DNA from 2 places in the Nocardiopsis sp. iso_237 genome. Region 2 is predicted to be linked to the other one. Evidence: riboswitches for the same ligand, from Rfam matches in the RefSeq annotation. Region 2 holds a riboswitch; the other holds the start of a gene.

Region 1 (8,769 bases), 1.4 Mb from region 2:
GCGCGTAGAACGAGCCGTCCGGGGCGGCGGCGACCTTGTGCACGCACTGGCCGTACTCGGGCTCCTCGTCCGGGAGGAACCCGGCGGAGATACCCCGGTTGGTCGGCGTCCAACTCGCCCCGTCGTCCTCGGTCTGGTAGACACCCCCCGTGGACATGGCCACGGTGATCGCCTCGGGCGACTGTCGGCCCACACCGAGAGTGCCGGGCAGGACCGTGTGGATGGCGGCCCCGCCGGCGCCGGGCATCCAGTTGACCCGGTGCGGGTGGTCCCACAGCGCGCGGACCAGCTCGAAGCTGTCACCTCCGTCCGAGGACCTGAACAGGGCGTGCGGCTCGACCCCGGCGAACACGGTGTCGGGGTCGGCGCCGAAGGCGAACTGCCAGGCACGGGTCAGTGAACCGTCCGTGTCCTCGGGGAACGCGATGGGCGGGGCCGGGGGCTCGGTCCAGGTGGCGCCGAGGTCGTCGCTGTGCCAGACGCTCGGACCGAAGTGCCAGCTCTCCGTACCGGCGAGCAGGCGTCCGGTGTGCGGGTTGATCCCGACCGTGTAGACGGGACTCATCCCGGCGTCGTTGGCCTCGTCGAGCCGGTGCGGTCCGGTCACGTCCCATGCGCGCCGATCCTCGCTCCGGGCCGTGAACAGTCCTTTGCGCGTGCCGATGACCAGGAGATATGCCATGACGAACTCCAAGATGTGAGCCAGGTCTCCACTCTGGCACAGGGGTGCGGCGAACGCCGGGAGCCACGGGGGCGAGGGTGCGGGGAGTGTCAAGGAGGCGTCAGGAGAGGGTTCCGGACGTCTCGGGAAGTGAATAGTTAGGAACCCGAACGATTTACCGTGGGTGGAGAATTCGACCCTCGGGGAAATGGTGGCCCTGTTGGAGGGATAACTTCCGTGAGGAGGGAACCCTTTCCGGGCAAGGGTTCTGCGGCGAGTGGAAGGCGGTTGTCGGTACCAGATCACTTTGCAATAAACTCCCGGGCTACCGGTGTTCGCTCCGAGGCTTCCCCCCCAGGCCCCGGAACGCCGGTCACATCCCGTCATCCAGCCCGGAAGACATCCCGCTCCTTCGGTCTCTCGGTCCGTTTCGGGACCACCGTCCCAATGGCCGGTCCCGCGTACCATCGAGAACCGGGTTCCCACTCGATAGGGTCGCCTCATGCACCACCCCCCGGACACGCTCCACGCTCGCAAACGCCGTAAGGCGAGGGCCACGATCGTGTCAGCAGCCTTCCAACTCTTCGCCGAACACGGATTCGACAACGTGACGGTCGCGGCCATCGCGGAACGCGCCGAGGTCGGCCGCACGACCTTCTTCCGGTACTTCGGCGACAAACAGCAGGTGCTGTTCGCGGATGACGGAGCCGAGGTGGACCGCATGTGCTCCTACGTGCGGGAACGCGCGGACCTGAAGCCGGGGACCGGCCTCGCGGACGCGCTCGCCCTGCTCCGTGAGGCCGCGGACGCCAGTGGACCCACCTCCTTGTCTCCCGCGCACTCCGCCGTGCTCGTGCGGCTCCTCAGGGAGAGCATCGATCTCAGATCCCGCTACCTGCTCACTCGGCAGCAGCGGGCGCTCCGCCTGGCCGCCGCACTGACCGAGGCGGGCGCGGCGGAGAACGTGGCCGTTCTGGCCGCCCACACCGCCATGGCCTGCGACCTCACGGCGATGCGGCTCGCGGAGAGTCCCGAGGCCTACCCCGCCCACGTGGACGAGGCCCACGGGATGCTCCGCACCCTCGGGGTGTCCGGGGACTGACCGGATCGGGGCGCGACCCTCCTGCCCCGATCCCGCGCTCACCGGTCGTGCTCGCGCACCAGACCGACGAGCCCGCGGCCGAAGAGCACCACCACCGTCAGACTGACCGCGCCCACCAGTGCGTAGGGGACACGGAGCGCGTCAGCCTGGCCCAGGGTGGGTGCCAGGGCGGCCACCAGGACACCGCCCGCCGCCATGCCCACGGCGCTCATGCCCCAGCTGACCGTGCGCATGGCGGCGTTCACGCGTCCGAGCAGGTGGTCCGGGGTGAGGCGCTGGCGGAGGGAGGTCATCGCGACCCCGTAACCCAGGACCAGGCCCCCACTGAGGAAGTACACCCCGGCGACCACGGGGGTGAGCGGGAACAGGGCCACCACGAGGTACAGGAGCCCGCTCCCGGCCAGGCAGAGCGTCGGCAGGGTTCCGTGCGGCAGGACCGGGCGCAGTCGGGAGACCACCTGTCCGCCGACCACCCCGCCGGTCGCGGCGAAGGCCATGAGCAGGCCGAACCCGGCCGCGCCCAGTTCCAGGACGTCCCGGACGAACAGCACCTGGGTGGAGAGCAGCGTGGCGTAGGCGGTGTTCACGAACACCGCGATGATCGCCACCGCGCGCAGCAGCGGCTGGTTCCACAGCGCCTTGACACCCTCGACCACGTCGCCCCACACGCCGCGCTGCGCCCGCCTGACGGGGGTCGCGGGGGTGGTCGCGCGGACCCGGAGGAGCGCCGCCACCGACACCAGCAGCGCGGCGGCGTTGAACAGGAACGGGGCGAACAGGCCGAGGGACAGCACGAACCCGCCCAGCGGGCGCCCCGCGAACTCCTGCGCCACGATCGCCCCGGACCTGACGTGCCCGTTGGCGCGCTCCAGGCTCTCCTTGGGGACCAGCGCGGTCACCGTGGTCTCGGCGGCGGTGTCGTGACAGACCTCCAGGGCGCCGAAGCAGAACGCGAAGGCCGCGAGCAGGGGGATCGAGGCCCACCCGGAGGACACCACCAGGGCCAGCAGCGCCCAGAGCAGCAGCCGCAGCGCGTTGGCGGAGACCATCAGCGTGAACCGGGGCAGGCGGTCCACGAGCACCCCGGCGGGCAGCGCGAGGAGGAGCCAGGGGAGTCGGCCCGCGGTGGCGACGGCGGCCACCAGCGCGGCGTTGTCGGGGGCCAGGGAGGAGGCCAGCCACGGTACGGCGATCATCGCCACGCCGTCGCTCAGGTTCGAGGCCAGGGACGCGGACCAGAAGGCCCGGAAGCGTCCGCCGAGCGGCGCGTTCGACGCCCGGGCCGTGGAGTCGGACACGGGGGGACCACCGACTTTCCCGAGCCGGTGTCTCGGGCGATTCCCGAGCGGGGCACCGGCACACGGCTTCACGCTAACGGCCGCCGGGCCCCGAGACGTGTCGCGTGGGGGGCTGGATTTAGTAGGACGTCCAACTATATGGTGAGGGTGCCGAGAGCGGGGAAGCTGGTGCGAATCCAGCGCGGTCCCGCCACTGTGACCGGGGCGAACACCCGGAAGTCAGGCCACCGCTCGCGGCCCGAGATTCGTGTGGTCCACGAGGATGGAGCGAACACGCATGGTCAGCGAGCTGACGCATTTCGTGCATGGCAGGAACGTCCCGGGCCGGAGCGGCCGCTTCGGTGACGTCCACGACCCCAGCAGCGGCCGGATCCAGGCGAGGGTCCCCCTGGCGGACCGGGCGGAGACCGAGGCGGTCATCGCGGACGCCGAGGAGGCACAGGTCGCATGGGGCTCCTGGAGCCCCCAGCGCAGGGCACGGGTCCTGCTCAGGTTCCTCCAGCTGGTCGAGCCCGAGCGCGAGTCGATCGCCCGCGCCCTGTCCGCCGAACACGGCAAGACCGTGGCCGACGCCCACGGCGACCTCCAGCGCGGCCTGGAGGTGGTGGAGTTCGCGGCGGGGATCCCGCACCTGCTCAAGGGCGAGTTCTCCGACAACGCCGGGGCCGGGATCGACGTCCACTCCCTGCGCCAGCCGCTGGGCGTGGTCGCGGGGATCACCCCGTTCAACTTCCCCGCGATGATCCCGCTCTGGAAGGCCGCGCCCGCGCTGGCCTGCGGGAACGCCTTCATTCTCAAGCCCTCGGAACGCGACCCCTCGGTCCCGCTCCGGCTGGCCGAGCTCTTCCTGGAGGCCGGGCTGCCCCCGGGCGTGCTCAACGTGGTCAACGGCGGCAAGGAGACGGTGGACACCCTGCTCACCGACCCCCGCGTGGCCGCCGTGGGCTTCGTCGGCTCCACCCCGATCGCGGAGTACGTCTACTCGACCGCCACCGCGCACGGCAAGCGCGCCCAGTGCTTCGGCGGGGCCAAGAACCACATGGTCGTCATGCCCGACGCCGACCTGGACCAGGTGGCCGACGCCCTGATCGGCGCCGGGTACGGATCCGCGGGCGAGCGCTGCATGGCCATCTCCGTCGCGGTCCCCGTGGGCGAGGAGACCGCCGACGCCCTCGTCGCCAAGCTGACCGAACGCATCGCCGGGCTGACCGTGGGCGCCTCGGACGACCCCGACGCCGACTTCGGACCGCTGGTGTCCAGGGACGCCCTGGACCGCGTCGACGCCTACGTGGCCCTGGGCGTGGAGGAGGGCGCCGAACTGGTGGTCGACGGCCGTGGTCTCAAGGTCAGGGGCCACGAGGACGGCTTCTTCACCGGGGCCTCCCTGTTCGACCGCGTCACCCCGGACATGCGCGTCTACCAGGAGGAGATCTTCGGCCCCGTGCTGTGCGTGGTGCGCGCGGCCGACTACGAGGAGGCCCTGCGCCTGCCCAGCGAGCACGAGTACGGCAACGGCGTCTCCGTCTTCACCCGGGACGGCGACACCGCCCGCGACTTCTCGCAGCGCGTCAACACCGGCATGGTCGGCGTCAACGTGCCCATCCCGGTGCCCGTCGCCTACCACACGTTCGGCGGCTGGAAGAGGTCCGGCTTCGGTGACCTCAACCAGCACGGACCCGACTCGATCCGCTTCTACACCCGCACCAAGACCGTCACCTCGCGCTGGCCCTCCGGGGTCAAGGAGGGCGCGGAGTTCACGATCCCGGTCGTCCGGTGACCGCCGCGATCACCGACGAACAGCGCGCGCTGGCCGAGACCGCGCGCGGGTTCGCGGACGAACACCTCGCACCGTTCGCCGTCGGCTGGGACCAGACCAAGCACTTCCCGGTCGACGTGCTCCGCAAGGCCGCCGAACTCGGCATGGGCGGCCTCTACGTCTCCGAGGACACCGGCGGCACCGGCCTGACCAGGCTCGACGGCGCCCTGGTCTTCGAGGCCCTGGCCACCGGCTGCCCGTCCGTGGCCGGGTACCTGTCCATCCACAACATGGTCGCCTGGATGGTCGACCGCTACGGCGACACCGACCAGCGCGCCCGCTGGCTGCCCGGCCTGTGCTCCATGGAGTCCCTGGGCAGCTACTGCCTCACCGAACCCGGCGCCGGTTCGGACGCCGCCGCGCTCAGCACCCGGGCGGTCCGCGACGGGGACTCCTACGTCCTCACCGGGTCCAAGCAGTTCATCTCCGGCGCGGGCGTCTCCGAGGTGTACGTGGTGATGGCGCGGACCGGAGGCGACGGCGCGGCCGGGATCTCCGCGTTCGTCGTGCACCGCGACGACCCGGGGGTGTCGTTCGGCGCCGACGAGGCCAAGATGGGCTGGAACGCCCAGCCCACCCGCCAGGTGCTCATGGACGGGGTCCGGCTGCCCGCCGACCGCCTCCTGGGAGCCGAGGGCGACGGCTTCCGCATCGCGATGAACGGGCTCAACGGCGGCCGCCTCGGTATCGCCGCCTGCTCGCTCGGCGGCGCCCTGGCCGCACTGGAGCGCAGCACCGCCTACCTGGGGAGCCGTGAGGCCTTCGGCGCCCCGCTGATCAACGCGCAGGCGCTCCGGTTCCGGCTCGCGGAGATGGCCACCGACCTGGAGGCCGCCCGCTCCCTGCTGTGGCGGGCTGCGGGCGCCCTGGACGAGGGGGACCCCGAGGCCGCGCACCTGTGCGCGATGGCCAAGCGGTTCGCCACCGAGGCCGGGTACACCGTCGCGGACCAGGCCCTCCAGCTCCACGGGGGGTACGGCTACCTCACGGAGTACGGCATTGAGAAGATCGTGCGCGACCTGCGGGTGCACCGAATCCTGGAAGGGACCAACGAGATCATGAGCCTCATCATCGCTCGACGACTCACCGGGGCCGCCTGATGACCGGCGAAGACGACGCCACGGTGCTGCTGCGGGTGGAGGGCGCGCTCGCCCGCGCCACGCTCAACCGGCCGCGCGCCATCAACGCCCTGGACCACGCGATGGTCCGCACGTTCGCGGACGCCCTCACCTCCTGGGAGAAGGACGAGGGCGTGGCGGTGGTGCTGCTCGACGGCGCCGGGGAGCGCGGTCTGTGCGCGGGCGGCGACATCCGCGCCATCCGGGCCAGCGCGGTGAACGGCGACAGCCAGGCCGCCGACTTCTGGCGGGACGAGTACCACCTCAACGCGCAGATCGCCCGCTACCCCAAGCCCTACGTGGCCCTCATGGACGGCGTGGTCATGGGCGGCGGCGTGGGGGTCTCCGCGCACGGCGGGGTCCGCGTGGTCACCGAACGCTCCAAGGTGGGCATGCCGGAGACCACCATCGGGTTCGTGCCCGACGTCGGCGGCACCTTCCTGCTGTCGCGGGCGCCCGGCGAGACCGGCACCCACCTCGCGCTCACCGGGACGCCGATCGGCGCGGCGGACGCGGTGTACACCGGGATGGCCGACCACTACGTGCCCTCCGAGCGCCTGCCCGACCTCGTGGCCGCGCTCTCGGAGGCGGGAACGGAGGCCGACGTCACCGAGGCCGTGGGCCGCTTCGCGGAGATCGTCCCGGCCGCGCCCCTGGAGGCCCTGCGCGGGTGGATCGACGCCTGCTACTCCGCCGACACCGCCGAGGAGATCGTGGCGCGGTTGCGCGCGCACGGCGACCCGGAGGCGGCGAGGGCGGCCGACACCATCGGGGCCAAGTCCCCGACCGCCGTGAAGACCACCCTGGCCGCGCTGCGCCGGGCCCGCGGCCTCGCCACCCTGGAGGAGGTCCTGGAACAGGAGTACCGGGTGTCCACGGCCGCGCTGACCTGGCCCGACCTCGCGGAGGGCATCCGCGCCCAGGTGATCGACAAGGACCGTGACCCGCGCTGGTCCCCGGCCACGCTGGCGGAGGTCACCGACGCCGACGTCGACCGCGCCTTCGCGCCCGCCCCGGACGGACCGGTCGGCCTCGCCGAACCGGCCGCCACGACCGACGGGGGTGCGCGGTGACCGCGATCGCCTTCGTCGGACTCGGCAACATGGGCGGGCCGATGGCCGCCAACCTCGTCGCCGCCGGGCACGACGTCACCGGGTACGACCTGGTGCCCGAAGCACTGGAGCGGGCCGCCGGGGCCGGGGTCCGGGTGGCCGCGTCCGCCGCCGAGGCCGTGGCCGGGGCCGACGTCGTCATCACCATGCTGCCGAGCGGCCGCCACCTGCTCGCCGCCTACCGGGGCGGCGATCCGGAGGACGGCCTGCTGGCCGCCGCCCGCCCCGGAACGCTCTTCCTGGACTGCTCCACGGTGGACGTGGCCGACGCGCGCACGGCCAACGCCGCGGCCGTCGAGGCCGGGCACCGGGCCATGGACGCCCCCGTCTCCGGGGGCGTGGCGGGGGCCGAGGGCGGGACGCTCACCTTCATGGTCGGCGCGGAGGAGGCCGACCTCGCCACGGCGCGGCCGCTGCTGGACGTGATGGGCGGCCGTGCCGTGCACTGCGGCGGCCCGGGCGGCGGCCAGGCGGCGAAGATCTGCAACAACATGGTGCTGGGCGCGTCGATGCTCGCCGTGAGCGAGGCGTTCGTGCTGGGCGAGCGGCTGGGCCTGACCCACCAGGCGCTGTACGACGTGATGTCCACGGCCTCCGGGCAGTGCTGGTCGCTCACCTCGTACTGCCCGGTCCCGGGTCCGGTGCCGACCAGTCCGGCCAACAACGACTACCGGCCGGGGTTCGCGGCCGCGCTGATGGCGAAGGATCTCGGGCTGGCGGCCAACGCGCTGGAGGAGACCGGGGTGGAGGCGCTGATCGGCGGCCGGGCCGCCGAGGTCTACCGGGCCTTCGTGGACGGCCTGGACGGGGAGCCCCGGGACTTCTCCGCGATCGTGGAGTCGGTGCGCGAGCGCTCCGGCCGGGCGGAGCCCGTCACCGAGTGAGTCCGACGCGGCCCGGGTGACCCGAAGGGGGCGCCCGGGCCGCCCGCGTCCGCCCGCCGCCCGAGTGCGCCCGCGTCCGCCCGCGCACCGGTCTAAGGGAGGAACCACCGCGCTCCGGGAGGCGTCTGACGGAGAGTCGGACTTCCGGGACGCAAGGGTTCCGGAAGGTCACCACAGCACGGAGCCGAATCCCCCATGAACCCCAAACCCGGCGCGCTCACGGCCGTCCAGGTCATCCTCTTCATCATGTCCGCCATCGCGGGCCTCGCCCTCCTGCTGGCCATGGTGGGGGTGAGCGCCGTGAGCTCGGGGGAACTGGAGCGGGCCACCGGGGTGAGCCCCGGGGCCTTCTGGCTCCTGATGCTCGTCGCCCTCGCGACGACCGTCTTCTACGTCTACGTGGCCTCCACCATCGGCCGGGGCGGGTACCGCACCCGGACCCTGGTGCGCGTGGTGGTGGGGGTCGGCGTCACCTCCGCACTGGTCAACATGCTGACCGGGGAGAGCGGGCTCGTCGGCCTCGTGCTCATGGTCGTCGTCCTCATCCTCAACGAGGGCGAGTCCGCCAAGCGCTGGTACGAGGAGACCGAGAACCCGCAGCCGTACCGGAGCAGCTGAGCGGGACGCCCCTCCCGGCGGCGTCCCCTGGCGGTCGATCCCGTGTGAGTGACGTCCGAGCCGGTCGTTAGGCTCCTGAGCTGGCGAGGACGGGCCCGCTCCGGGGCCCGCCGCCCTCTCACCAGGAAGTCCCCCATGAGTACGAGCCGTATGCCCCTGG
Region 2 (8,769 bases):
CGCTGGGGCTGCCGCAGCCCGCCAGGAGGACCGCGGCGGCACCCGCCGCGGCGACCCCCCGAAGCACGTTCGTCCCTGTCATCGCTGTCTCCTTGCCGTCGGTTCCGGTCAACTCTGGAGGGGGGCGAGGGGTGTGTCGGGGGGTCGGGGCCGGATGTCTCAGCGCCGGGACAGCCTGCGCACGAGCAGGTCGCCCAGACTCTGCGCGACCTGCACGATGACGATCAGCAGGATCACGGTGGCCCACAGGTAGTGGTCGTTGAAGCGCTGGTAGCCCTCGCGGATGGCGAGGTCGCCCAGACCGCCGCCGCCGATGGCACCGGCCATCGCGGAGTACGAGATGAGCGTGACCACGGTCATCACCAGACCGGCGATCAGGCCGGGCATGGCCTCGGGCAGCATCACCTTGCCCACGATGGTGGACTTGCGGGTGCCCATCGCGTGCGCGGCCTCGATCACCCCGCGGTCGACCTCACGCAGGGAGGTCTCCACCAGGCGGGCGAAGAACGGGATGGCGCCGATGCTCAGCGGGACGATCGCGGCCGTGGGGCCCAGCGTCGTGCCGACCAGGAAGCGGGTGAGCGTCAGCACCGCCACCATGAGGACGATGAAGGGCAGCGAACGGCCGACGTTGACGATCGCGCTGAGCACGGCGCGCACCGCCGGGGCCGGGACGAGCCCGCCCCGGTCGGTGGCGACCAGCAGCACGCCCAGCGGGAGGCCGACCAGGACGCTGAAGACGGTCGCCCACACCACCATGTAGATGGTGTCCTGGGTCCCGAGCCACAGGCTGGGCCACATCTCCGGCCAGGCCGCGATGAAGTCCCCGATGGCGGTGAGGGCGTTGCCCTCCTGGGCGAGGACGAGGACGTCGGAGGGGTTGATGGTCACTTTCCGGCCTCCTCGACCAGCAGGCCGTGCTCGGACAGGTAGTTGAGCGCCTCACGGCGGCGCTCCCCGCGCATGTCGACGCTGAGGCGCCCCACCGACTGCCCGGCGACCTGCTCCACGCCGCCGCCGAGGATGTTCACGTCCACGTCGAAGCGGCGGGTGAGTTCGGACATGAAGGGCTCGTCGAAGGAACGCGGGTAGGTGATGACCACGCTCTCGGGCCCGCCGTTGTCCGGCAGGGGGAAGAGGGAGCGCGCCAGCAGGGATCCCGGGGTGCCGATGAGGTCCAGCACGCGGCCGGACTCGCGGAACTCGCCGTTCTCCATGATCGCGGCGGAGTCGCAGATCCGCTTGATCACGTCCATCTCGTGGGTGATCAGCAGGATGGTCAGGCCCAGTTCGTCGCGCAGGCGGCGCAGCAGGGACAGGATCGAGTCGGTGGTGGCCGGGTCCAGGGCGGAGGTGGCCTCGTCGCTCAGCAGGACGTGGGGGTCGGAGGCCAGGGCGCGGGCGATGCCCACGCGCTGCTTCTGCCCGCCCGAGAGCTGGGAGGGGTAGGCGCGCGCCTTGTCGCCCAGGCCCACCAGCTCCAGGAGCTCACCCACCCGGGTGGCCCGCTTGGTGCGGGAGACCCCGGCGACCTCCAGGGGGAAGCCGACGTTGCCCGCGACCGTGCGGGAGGAGAGCAGGGCGAAGTGCTGGTGCACCATGCCGATCCCCCTCCGGGCCGCGCGCAGACGGGCACCGCGCAGGGAGGTGAGTTCCTCCTCCCCCACGCGCACGGTGCCGCTGTCGGGGCGCTCCAACAGGTTCACCGAGCGCAGGAGGGTGCTCTTCCCGGCACCGCTCTGGCCCACGACCCCGAAGATCTCGCCGGACTCGACATGCAGGTCCACCCCGTTCAGGGCGTGCACCTGGCGTTTCTTCAACCTGTAGGTCTTGTGTAGACCCACTGCGTCAATCACGGTTTTCCCATCGACGTCTGGCGGTGGTGTCCCGGAGACCGCTCGCGGACACAGGAGGGCTCTGGACTCAGCGTGGGTTTGACGCCCACACCCGAGCGTACGAAGCGCTCACCTGGCGGGCGGCGGCGACGCGCCGGTACGTCCGGCGGTCACGGGGAGCGTGGAGGACGGCCCCCGGGGAGGTGGCTCCGGCGCGGGGCGCCGGGCGCGGCTCGGTGTCAGAGGTGGCTAACGGGGCATGCGACAGCGGCCGCCGGGCAGCGGAACGCACCGCCGGGTGGTGTCCGCCATGGTGGCGGGGGTCGCTTTGCCGTGCTCAGGAGCCTTCACGGCACCAACTCAACCATGGTTGACCGGGTCCGTTCAGCAAAATACTTGACCTGAATGTGGTTATTTACAACACATCGAGGCTTTTGTTGGAGTGACGTCCGTTCCTCTCCCGCCCGAAGGTCCTCGTGAGTGCCTACACTCATTACCGTCCCGTGACTCTTCATTGGCGCACACGCGCCGTGAGTACCGAGGGCCGCCGCAGCCCCACGGCCGCCGCGCCCGCCCGGGAAAGACGAGCAGACGCACCCACAGCGCCCCGTGCCCGCAGGGGGCCGCGCGTGGGCCCGAGGAGCGACCACACCGTGCAGTTCGAGGACTTCGAGGACACAGCGCAGACCGCAGACGCAGCGCACCCGCGTGGTGCGGTGGGGTCCGGCCGTCCAGGGCGCACCGGCGGCGAGCACGCCGACTTCTGGGCGCCCGACCCCCCGGCCCGCACCCGGCGGGAGGCCCTGGCCGACCTGGCGGAGGGCGCGCGTGCGCTGTCCGCCGCGGCGGGTTCCGGGCTGTCCCGGCTGGTGCCGTCCCGTGGTGCGCGGGTGACCGCGCTCTCCCTCTCCCTGTTCTCCGCCACGGCACTGGTCGCCCTGCCCGCCTCGGCCGCCCCGACCCCGCCCCGGGAACCGGAGAGCATGAGCGACCTCAAGTCCCGGGCCGAGACCCTCACTGAGGAGTACGAGGGCGAGCTGCGCGACATGGAGGCGGTGATGGAGGAGGCCGAACGGGCCGAGGGCCGCGCCGACGCCACCCGCGAGGAGGTGCGGGACGCCCGCGACCAGGTGGTCTCCCTGGCCGTGGCCACCTACACCAGCAGCGGGATCGACCCGTCCATGTCGCTGTTCGTGGAGGCCGAGCCGGACGAGGTCATCGACCGTGCCGTGGTGATCGACTACCTGACCACCACCAACCAGGAGAAGATCGACCACCTGAACCAGGCGCTCTCGCGTGACGAGGTGGCCCAGGAGAACGCGCAGGAGCGGCTGGACGCGGCCTCGGACGACCTCACCGAGCTGGAGGACCGCCGGTCGGAGGTGCACGTCCTGATCGCGGACCACCCGAGCCAGCCCATGCAGTCGCACAACAGCATCACCCCGCGCACGGAGCAGATGCGTGACCTGGTGATCGAGAAGTTCGGGCGCGGGGACGACGTGGGCGGGGTCGGCTGCTACCGGCCCGACGGCGGTTTCGTTGTCGGTGAGCACCCCAAGGGCCGGGCCTGCGACTTCATGCTGGACCCGAACGGCGGCATGCCCAGCCAGGAGGAGATCGACCGGGGCTGGGAGATCTCGGAGTGGGCCATGGAGAACGCCGACGACCTGGGGATCATGTACGTCATCTACCGCCAGCAGATCTGGGACGTACGGCGCGGTGACGAGGGCTGGCGGGCGATGTCCGACCGGGGCAACATGACCGAGAACCACTTCGACCACGTGCACATCTCGATGTTCTGACCCTCCGGGGCACGGCTGCGAGCCGTGTTCTCCCTGGCCACAACCGGCCACACACGCCGCGCCCCGCGCACCGGTCGGGTTCCCGGAACGGTCACGCAGGTCACAGGGGGTGTCTCCGCACACGCCTTACGGGACCAAGGGCCCTCATTCCGGCGGTCCTGATACCCGAATGCCCGCCACCCTGTCCATGCACTGACATCACGATTAAGTCACGCAAATGACGGACTGGTGTGTCAGAAGCACGAAACGGTGACGATTCACCCTCCTACCCCAGGTCCGGCCTGCCCTGTTGACACCGGTCAGGGCTATGATGCAAGGCGTCCCGACCCCTGGCCGGCGGGGAACCGACCCGCTGGCTCCACACACGGCGGTCGGCGCCCCGTTCGAACCGGGGACCTCCTCACGAACACGGGGAACTCCCGCCCTCGCCCGTCCGCTCTCGCCCGCGGTCACGGCGTCCGAGGCGGGCCCACCTCCCCCACGGTTCCCCGTGCTGTCACACACCCGGCGATCCGCCGGTGGCCACCACGGGAACTCGTGAGAACCCACGGGCGCGAACGCGCGCCTCACACAACACGGTCACCACATCACCGGGCGAGGGGAGCCATGAGCGAAAACGGACCTTACAACCAGCCACCGCAGAACCCTTACGGTGGCGGGGACGGCACCGGCGGACAGCCGCCCTACGGCCCGCCGCAGGGGCACCCCTACGGTGACGCCGCCACCGGCGGTCAGCCCGGCTACGGTCAGGGCCCCTACCCGGGCGCGCCCGGACCCGACCAGGGCATGTACGCGGGCGGACAGCCGCCCTACGGCCCGGGCCCGGGCGGACCCGGCGGACCCGGCGGATACCCGCCCGCCCCGCCGCCCCAGGGCGGCGGCGGCAGCAAGGCCGGGCTCTGGGTGGTCATCGGCGGCGGCGCGGTCATCATCGTCCTGGTGATCGCCGTGTTCGTCATGCTCGTCACCAACGGCAACGACGGCGACGAGATCGCCTCCGGCCCCGACGAGTCCTCCGAGGTCGTGGAAGAGGAGCCCGCGGAGGAGGAGCCCGCCGAGGAGGAGACCCCCGCCTCGAACGGCGCCCTCGGCGACCCGCCCCACGCCCTGCCCACCGAGCCCTGCGAGTCCTTCACCGACCAGGTGCAGACGGACTTCGTCCTCCGCGACAGCGGCAGCAAGTACGTCTCCGACAACACGTCGAGCTGCTCCAACCTCGGTGACCTCCCCGACAGCAGCTCCACCGAGGGCTTCGGCTCGCTGGAGGTGGGCTTCAAGCTCCCCTACAGCGCCAGCGACTCCCCGGAGGCCGCCGCCGAGGACATCGAGTACACGCTGGACCGCATCCGCGGCGGCGCCGAGTCGGACCGCTACGACGCCGACGACATCGAGATCGACGAGGAGCTGGACGGCCTCGGCAGCGAGGCGTACCTGGTCGTCACCAAGACCGACCTGCTCGGGGAGAAGCTTCCCGAGGCCAGTCTGCTGATGCGCCAGGACAACCTGATCATCTCGGTGACCTACTACCTCGACACCACCCAGGGTGACCACGAGGACCTCGCCCTGCCGGACAACACCCAGGACATCATGGTCAACGCCGCCAACGAGGCGCTGGCCATCGTCGGGGGCTGACCCGTGCGGGCCGTGTAGCGGCCGGGAACACCGAAGGGGGCCGCGGCATCGCCGCGGCCCCCTTCCTCGTGTCCGGCCCCCGCTGCTACGGGAGGTCGGCGCGGACCCGGCGGGCCGCCTCGACCATGTTCCGCAGCGCCTGCTCGGTCTCCGCGTAACCACGGGTCTTCAGACCGCAGTCCGGGTTCACCCAGAGGTTCCCGGCGTCCACGTGCGTGGCCGCCAGCCGCAGGGAGGCCTCGATCTCCTCGACCGACGGCACCCGGGGCGAGTGGATGTCGTACACGCCCGGACCGATGCCCCGCTTGTAGCCGCGCGCGCCCAGGGCCTCGACGAGCTCCATGCGCGAACGGGCGGCCTCGACGCTGGTGACGTCGGCGTCCAGCGCCTCGATGCCGCCGACGATCTGGTTGAACTCCGAGTAGCACATGTGCGTGTGGATGGTGGTACTCGCCGCCACCCCGGACGTGGCCAGGCGGAAGGAGTTCACCGCCCAGTCCAGGTAGGCCTGGCGCTGCTCCTCGCGCAGGGGCAGCAGCTCACGCAGGGCCGCCTCGTCCACCTGGATGTGGCGGATGCCCGCCCGCTCCAGGTCCGCGACCTCGTCGCGCAGGGCCAGACCCACCTGGCGGGCGGTCTCCCCGAGCGGCTGGTCGGTGCGGACGAAGGACCACGCGAGCATGGTGACCGGACCGGTCAGCATGCCCTTGACCGGCTTGTCGGTGCGCGACTGGGCGTAGGTGATCCACTCGACCGTCATCGGCTCGGGGCGCGAGACGTCACCGAACAGGATCGGCGGGCGCACGCAGCGCGAACCGTAGGACTGCACCCACCCGCGTTCGGTGGTGGCGTAGCCCTCCAGCTGCTCGGCGAAGTACTGGACCATGTCGTTGCGCTCGGGCTCGCCGTGGACGAGGACGTCCAGGCCGATCTCCTCCTGGAGCGCGATGACACGGTCGATCTCCGAACGCAGAGTGCGCTCGTACTCCTCCGTGGCCAGCTCGCCCCTGCGGTGCGCGGCGCGGGCGCGGCGCAGCTCGGGGGTCTGCGGGAAGGAGCCGATGGTGGTCGTGGTGAGGGTGACGTCGGTGGGCGCGCCGCGGTCCTCGGGGCGCTCGTAGGCGTCCTGACCCAGCGCGTCCAGGCGGGCGCGCACCCGGGCGTCGGTGAACGACGGGTTCCCGGTGGCGGCAGCGTCGAAGTCGGCGTCCTCGCCCTCGGTGAGGACGCGGCCGAGCAGGGCCACCTCCCCCGCCTTCTGCTTGGCGAAGGCCAGGGCCGCGCGCAGCTCGGGAGCGAGCGAGGTCTCGGCGTCGAGGTCGATCGGCACGTGCAGCAGTGAGCAGGAGGTGCTCACGGTGAGCTCGTCGGTGAGGGCGAGCAGGGTGCCCAGCTCCGCCACGGCGGCGGGCAGGTCCGTACGCCACACGTTGCGCCCGTCGACGACGCCCGCAACCAGGCGGGTGGAGCCGAGGCCGGAGACCGCGGCCAGGTCCTCGACGCCCTCGGCGTCGGTGACCAGGTCGAGGCCGACCGCCTCCACCGGGGAGTCCTTGAGGACGCGCAGGGCGGCGGCGCCGATGGAGCCGAAGTAGGTGGAGACCAGGAGGGAGGGGCGGTCGGTGAGGGCACCCAGGCGCTGGTAGACGCGCTCCAGGTGGCCGACGGCCGAGCGGCCCTCGTCGGTGGCCAGGATCGGCTCGTCGAGCTGGACCTCGGTGGCGCCGGCGGCCCTGAGGTCGGACAGCAGCCGGGCGTAGGCGTCCAGGAGCTGGTCGAGGAGCTCGATGGGCTCCCAACCCTCGGGGGCGTCGTCGGCGGCCTTGGCCAGCAGGAGGAAGGTCAGCGGGCCGACCAGCACGGGGCGGGTCTGGAACCCGGCCTCGGAGGCCTCACGGAACTCGGTGACGGGCTTGTCACCGACCAGGCGCGGCCGGGTGCTGGGGGAGAGCTCGGGGACGAGGTAGTGGTAGTTGGTGTCGAACCACTTGGTCATCTCCAGCGGCGGGGCGCCCTGCTCGCCCCGGGCGAGCGCGAAGTAGCGGCGCAGCTGCTCGTCCCGTTCACCGGCCTGGGCCGGGGAGGCGAAGCGGGAGGGCACGAGGTCGAACAGGACCGCCGTGTCCAGCACCTGGTCGTAGTAGGAGAAGGTGTTGGACGGCAGGTCGTCCACGCCCGCCTCCCGCAGCTGGGCGTAGACGCCCAGGCGGAGTTCGGCGGCGACGGCGTCGAGTTCGGCGGCGGTGGTGCCGCCCTTCCAGTAGGACTCGCTGGCGCGCTTGAGTTCGCGGTCGGGGCCGATGCGCGGATAGCCGTGCACGGTGGAACGCACGGACGGCCTGGCGGCCGGGGTGCTGGGCATGGAGCTTCTCTCCCTCGTCGAAAGCCGGGTACCGGCCACGAGGCGAGCGAGGACGCGGACACGCCGAGGAGGCGCCCGACGGCGCACGGCTGTCTCCGCCCTCGGCCCTCCCTCGGGGCACGGGACCACCGACGGCACGGGTGCGCCGCCGGGCGGAGGCAGGTCTTCGGACTCGTGGGCGTGCTCCGGCGTGACCGCCGGCCCTCCTACTGGTCGCCGCTTCCCGGTTTCCGACTTTTCCGGTCGGATCACCAGTGCTTATGACGACGTTCGTTCCCACTCACCGCTGCGGGGCAGTCCCGGACTCGCACCGGGTTCCCTCTTTCGACACGCAACGCCCGCCCCGGAAGGCTTCCGGGGTGACCAAGGGTGGAGCGTGTACCTTCCACGGCTGCAAGTATAGGGAGCGCCCCCTCCGCCCATGCACCCGGCGTGGTCCTCGCCCACTCGGCGTGAACCCGCGTCGGGTTCGCGGCATCCCAACCGACAATCAGCGTTACGTGGGGGAGCGCTCCCCCTCCTCCCCCACGAACGTTCGTCAGACGATGAACGTGGAGAACCCCAGGTGAAGCAGCAAGACCGGCAGACCATGGCTCCCGACCAGCCCCTCCTCACGGTCGCGATCGCGATGGTCGTCCTGCTGGGACTGGTGCTGTCGGCGTCCCGACCGATCGGACTGTTGGAGGACAGTGCCTTGGCGGGCGACGGCGACCAGTCATCCGGTGACGGGACACGGACCCCGGCCACCGGCGAACCCGACCAACTGACCACGGTCTCCCCCGACGCGGTCCCCGGAACAGAGGAGATCACTCTCGCCTACGAGGGCGGGGCGGACGTCTCCGTCACCTACCCGTCCATTCCGAACGCCGGACCGCTGACCGATTTCCTGGAGAGGACCCTCGGCGCCCAGGCGCGCTCCTTCGAGGCGGCCAACCCCGGGGCGCGCACGTTCCTCGGGGAGTGGGGCCTGACCGCCGCCGACGAAGGGATCGTGGGGGTGCGGATGACCACCACCGAGACGGACTCCGAGGAGACCAGGGAGGGGCACAGCACCTACTGGTACGAGACCGGCACGGGCGCGGTCCACGGCTCCAGCCACCTCTTCGCCGGACAGGAGGAGCTGGCCGAACTGAACGAG

Evidence for each region. A riboswitch is a leader RNA that binds a small molecule or an ion and turns the genes downstream of it on or off. The one in region 2 is predicted to bind cobalamin.
Region 1: another riboswitch for cobalamin. It lies ahead of AC0VYM_RS26905 (CoA-acylating methylmalonate-semialdehyde dehydrogenase); the one in region 2 lies ahead of metE (5-methyltetrahydropteroyltriglutamate--homocysteine S-methyltransferase).

The regions. Positions count from the first base shown of each region.
Region 1 covers NZ_CM149669.1:5,974,931-5,983,699, reverse strand. Annotated here, with positions in the region: gene AC0VYM_RS26920 (WD40/YVTN/BNR-like repeat-containing protein) at 1-682, opposite strand, end outside; gene AC0VYM_RS26915 (TetR/AcrR family transcriptional regulator) at 1,164-1,763, shown strand; gene AC0VYM_RS26910 (MFS transporter) at 1,802-3,061, opposite strand; adenosylcobalamin (AdoCbl) riboswitch at 3,194-3,340, shown strand; gene AC0VYM_RS26905 (CoA-acylating methylmalonate-semialdehyde dehydrogenase) at 3,339-4,838, shown strand; gene AC0VYM_RS26900 (acyl-CoA dehydrogenase family protein) at 4,835-5,977, shown strand; gene AC0VYM_RS26895 (enoyl-CoA hydratase/isomerase family protein) at 5,977-7,068, shown strand; gene mmsB (3-hydroxyisobutyrate dehydrogenase) at 7,065-7,991, shown strand; gene AC0VYM_RS26885 (hypothetical protein) at 8,187-8,609, shown strand; gene AC0VYM_RS26880 (hypothetical protein) at 8,745-8,769, shown strand, end outside.
Region 2 covers NZ_CM149669.1:4,555,362-4,564,130, forward strand. Annotated here, with positions in the region: gene AC0VYM_RS20745 (MetQ/NlpA family ABC transporter substrate-binding protein) at 1-82, opposite strand, end outside; gene AC0VYM_RS20750 (methionine ABC transporter permease) at 160-891, opposite strand; gene AC0VYM_RS20755 (methionine ABC transporter ATP-binding protein) at 888-1,844, opposite strand; gene AC0VYM_RS20760 (coiled-coil domain-containing protein) at 2,552-3,637, shown strand; gene AC0VYM_RS20765 (DUF3558 domain-containing protein) at 4,244-5,269, shown strand; gene metE (5-methyltetrahydropteroyltriglutamate--homocysteine S-methyltransferase) at 5,355-7,631, opposite strand; cobalamin riboswitch at 7,789-8,014, opposite strand; gene AC0VYM_RS20775 (polysaccharide deacetylase family protein) at 8,221-8,769, shown strand, end outside.